2 regions of the Enterobacter cloacae complex sp. HYC074_NIDB genome follow, and region 1 is predicted to be linked to the other one. Evidence: predicted binding sites of a transcription regulator. Region 1 holds the regulator's gene; the other holds the start of a gene.
The links. The regulator Fur, encoded in region 1, represses iron uptake genes when iron is present. The targets are predictions, from matches to a motif close to ATAATAATGAGAACNACTATCAA.

Region 1 (2,403 bases):
GATGTATGATGGCGCGCTTATCGCCCGGGCATTAGCAGGGCGGCGTGTTTCCCCCGAAGTCTCAGAATCATGGCCAAAGAACAAACGGACCGTACGACACTAGATCTGTTCGCGAATGAGCGTCGACCGGGACGACCGAAAACGAATCCGCTTTCGCGCGATGAACAGCTGCGTATCAATAAACGCAACCAGCTTAAACGCGATAAAAATCGTGGGCTTAAGCGTGTCGAACTGAAGCTGAATGCCGATGCCGTCGATGCGCTTAACGAATTAGCTGACGCGCGCAACATCAGCCGCAGCGAATTGATCGAAGAGATGCTGATCGCCCAGCTTGAGACGTTACGCGGCAAGGCGTGAGTCAGAAAATCCCCAATATTACCTTTTTCATGTAGCACAGAGTGCAGTCCTGCGTGATAGCTGTTTCCGCAGGGTTGCCTGTTCTGCTATTATTGCCCTTATCCGTGGACAATTTGCGCCACCATACCATTAAGTTTCAAGAGGTTATTTTACTCATGGCAATCATCGGCATTTTCTTTGGCAGTGATACTGGCAACACTGAAAATATCGCAAAAAACATTCAAAAACAGCTCGGTAAAGACGTTGCTGATGTGCATGACATCGCCAAGAGCAGCAAAGAAGATCTCGAGGGCTATGACATCCTGCTGCTGGGCATCCCCACATGGTACTACGGTGAAGCACAGTGTGACTGGGACGATTTCTTCCCGACGCTGGAAGAAGTAGACTTCAACGGCAAGCTGGTTGCCCTGTTTGGCTGTGGCGATCAGGAAGACTATGCTGAGTATTTCTGTGATGCGCTGGGCACTATTCGCGACATCATTGAGCCACGCGGTGCGGCGATCGTCGGTCACTGGCCAACGGCGGGTTACCATTTCGAAGCTTCCAAAGGTCTGGCAGATGACGATCACTTCGTTGGCTTGGCCATTGATGAAGACCGTCAGCCAGAGCTGACCGCTGAGCGTGTAGAAAAATGGGTTAAGCAGGTTCGTGAAGAGCTGAACCTGGACGATATCCTTAACGCCTGATATCCCTGCGGCGCAACTCCGGTTGCGCCCGTTTTCCAGGTAAAACCGATTAAATTAATTGCTACAAACTTTTAACTTTTTCGCCCAGACCTGTACAATATCCCCCTGGTAAAAAGTGGGTGCCATCGAACAAGTTTGTTGGTGATACCACGTTTTTATAAGCATACTTTGCTTGAGACTTGCAGTTTTCATTTAGCCATGGCAGTTCTATAATGAGACGCATTATCCCAAGTGCATTTTCTGTCACTTCTTCTTTTGAAGTGAATCGTTTAGCAACAGGACAGATTCCGCATGACTGACAACAATACCGCATTAAAGAAAGCTGGCCTGAAAGTAACGCTTCCTCGGTTAAAAATCCTTGAAGTGCTTCAGGGGCCAGACAATCACCATGTCAGTGCGGAAGACCTTTATAAGCGTCTTATCGATATGGGTGAAGAGATTGGGCTGGCAACCGTCTATCGTGTGCTGAACCAGTTTGATGACGCGGGCATTGTTACTCGTCATAATTTCGAAGGCGGTAAATCCGTGTTCGAGCTGACTCAGCAGCACCACCACGATCACCTGATCTGCCTCGACTGTGGCAAGGTCATTGAATTTAGCGATGATTCCATTGAATCGCGCCAGCGTGAAATCGCCGCCCGTCATGGCATCCGCCTGACCAACCACAGCCTGTACCTGTACGGTCACTGTGCTGAAGGTGATTGCCGCGAAAATGAACATGCGCACGACGCAAAATAAGTGAGTGTTCATACTCTGAGCCAGCCGTGAGGTTGGCTTTTTTTTGCCTGAAAAGCCCGGTGACGCTGCGCCACCGGGCGTAAAGCAACTTATTTATTGTTATTGCGTATCTCGTTCCAGATCTTATCGCAACGCTTCGCCACTTCCTGATCGTTACTGGTTTTACGCGCCTGAATACAGGCCTGGTAATCCATTACGCGAACGTTTTCCTGCGTGGCGAATTGCTCATGGGTTTTGTCTTTTTTCAGCACGTTCAGCACGCTTTGACAGGCCTCAATCTTCTCAGGTGAACCCTGTGCGGTATTGATGCACGCGCTGTAGGCCTCTTTCAGACGGGAGTCCTCTTTCGGCGCCTGATCCTGCGCGCATGCCACCAGCCCGAAGGTCAGCAACGCAACGATTACCCTTTTATTCATCATGTTCAGTCTCCATAACGGCGGGACACCGCCCGCCGCAGCATTCATCAGAAGATGGTAAATGGCGCAATGACCATGAATTTCACGTCACGTTCATCCTGGAAGATGTTGCCGTAGCCGCCCGCGTAGCTCGGGATATCGGAGTGGTTGTCATACTGGGTGAAGTGCAGTTTGAACATCGTGCCTTTCGCACGGCCCTCCTGAAG
Region 2 (2,403 bases), 660 kb from region 1:
ATGGCTTCCCCGAAGGAGCAGAAAATAATCCCCTGCTCCGCCAGTTTTTCACGGTAGGTGGTTGCCACCGAGACGGAGTCAAAAATGGCGTCTACCGCCACCTCTTTGCCTTCGCGCACGGGCACGCCGAGCTGATTGAACGCCTCTTCCACCTCTTTACTCAGGAAGCTGTTCTCGGCACCGGTTTGCTGTACCGCACCGGGTTGCGAGGCGCAGGTATCATCACAGCTGCCGCAGGAGGGCGCAGAGTAATAGCTATAATCCTGATAGTTCAGCTTATCGTAATGCGCTTTCAGCCAGTGGGGTTCTTCCATCTCCAGCCACGCGCGGAATGCGCTCAGGCGAAACTCCAGCATCCACTCCGGCTCGTTACGTTTCGCCGAAATGGCGCGCACGACCTCTTCGTTGATGCCTTTCGCCAGTTCATCGGTTTGCAGCTGCGTGAAGAAACCCTCTTTATAGTTGAGGTGTCCGCCGCTCCAGGTGTTTACATCACTCGTTGCTTCAGTATTACGAGACATAGTACCGCCTATACCCCAAAGCTTTCGCCGCAGCCGCATTCGTTCTGGGCTTTCGGGTTATGAAATTTGAATAACTGGTTTAAACCTTCCCGAACGTAGTCGACTTCGGTTCCATCGATAAAAGGCATCGCCTGTAGTGCGACGTATAACTTTGCACCGTCGGTTTCAAAGACCAGATCGTCCTTTTCAGGTTCGGTTACGGTATCCAGCACGTAGCCAAATCCCGCGCAGCCAGTCTGCTTAACGCCTAAGCGTACGCCGAGGATGTCGGGATTTTTTGCCACCAGCTCATGAATATGCGCCGCCGCCGCGGGCGTCAGCGTTAAGCCACGCCAGGCAAAATCGGCCGGATTGAAGGTTTCTGAATGCAGTTCCATAGGTCCACCTCATCTGATAAGCCACCAGGGCATAACACCATGTTAGTGATAACGATTATCACTTCAACCCCCTGCGAGCAGGGGCTTTGGGCTAAACCGCCCTTTTTGGCTACTTTCATTAAGCATAGACCCTGTGACGGGATGCGGATGGGATGGTTAGATTTGTTCAATGCATTGATAAATAATGCATTTCATGAGAATGGCGGTAAGGCGGCGGGCAATGATAAAAATTGTATTGGAAATACCTATTTTTAAGATAGCCAAAGTACGCCCTGGCACCCTATACATTTTTTACGTATGCATCTCCCTTAAGCCAGGTTCTTTTTAATCTTTTTTGCCTTACCTGGGCGCGCATAAAGACGTTTGATGGATGAGTTAACCATTATTTATCAGTCTGATAGTGGTTAAATTCCGATCATGATTAATTACATAAACTTGTCCCTTTTCGGCGTAATGTTTCCCTTTTTAACCACTCACTCAGTAAGGGATTAAATTATGTGGAGTGCCCATAAAGCCGCAGTTTATGCTCGCCAGCATGCAGGTCAGTATAGCCAAAAAAGATGTGCAGAATTTGTTTCAAAATCCATTCGCTCCGGCGGTGCTAATCTACAGAACACATTATGTTAAAGATATGAAAAGCAATTTAATTCTGGCGATCCTGCTTCTGCCCACTCTCGCATCAGCTGCACAGAAGTTACCCCCTGAGGTATCCGCTGCCCTTCAGTTTAATAAGTGGTACATCTCGCAAATTATTATCGGGAAAGAGCCCCTGAAAAACTATGAAGCGCTGAGGCCCTATGTAACCCGTAAAACCATCAGCAAACTCAAAGACATGGATAAGCTGGATCCAGATGAATATGACGTGCCTGACGTCGATATGTTCATCAAGGCTCAGGGATATGAAGATGACTGGGGCATCGTCAGTGCGCGGGCGCTGGATTACGATGCCGCCTGTATGCAGGTTTATATCTCATTCGGCAATAAGCGGGATCACACCGTAATTGACTGCATGGTCAAGGAAGATGGCGTGTGGAAAGTTGAATCCGTGGCCAGTATGAATATTTCAGACAACCTGATGATGGAATAAACCGACGATATGACAGGGGTACTGATGCTATGCATCTTCGCGGATACCCCTGTCGTATCGCCAGAAGGCTAAAAACCCGCGCTGGCGGTTTACCGTTGGCCCCCTTAACATCAGTGATGGATCGAAACGGCGAAACCCTGTTCACGCCAGTGGTCGAGCTGCTCCTGTTGACGAGGCGTAGGCGCTTTACCGGTCCAGACGAAAATTTTTTGCCCGGGAAAGAGTTCCGGACGCGGAGAATCAATCGGCTCAGCCAGCACGTCAATATGCCAGCCCTGATAGGCAAGACGGGCAGCTTCCAGCCATAAATGCGTACGGTCGTCGCACTCCCACCCAATCAGCAGCGCATCCTTACCTGCTTTTTTTCGCGACTCACCCAGGCTTGTAACGGCAAACTCAATCAGGACACCATCGAGCA

Region 2: the regulator Fur is predicted to act here: its motif matches at 938-960, upstream of sufA (Fe-S cluster assembly scaffold SufA).

What each region holds. Positions count from the first base shown of each region.
Region 1 is NZ_CP114214.1:1,413,631-1,416,033, reverse strand. Features, by position in the region: gene ybfE (LexA regulated protein) at 70-357, shown strand; gene fldA (flavodoxin FldA) at 513-1,043, shown strand; gene fur (ferric iron uptake transcriptional regulator) at 1,335-1,781, shown strand; gene chiQ (ChiQ/YbfN family lipoprotein) at 1,871-2,197, opposite strand; gene chiP (chitoporin ChiP) at 2,245-2,403, opposite strand, start outside.
Region 2 is NZ_CP114214.1:2,069,389-2,071,791, reverse strand. Features, by position in the region: gene sufB (Fe-S cluster assembly protein SufB) at 1-521, opposite strand, end outside; gene sufA (Fe-S cluster assembly scaffold SufA) at 530-898, opposite strand; gene O1724_RS10235 (DUF3828 domain-containing protein) at 1,530-1,985, shown strand; gene O1724_RS10230 (MerR family transcriptional regulator) at 2,096-2,403, opposite strand, start outside.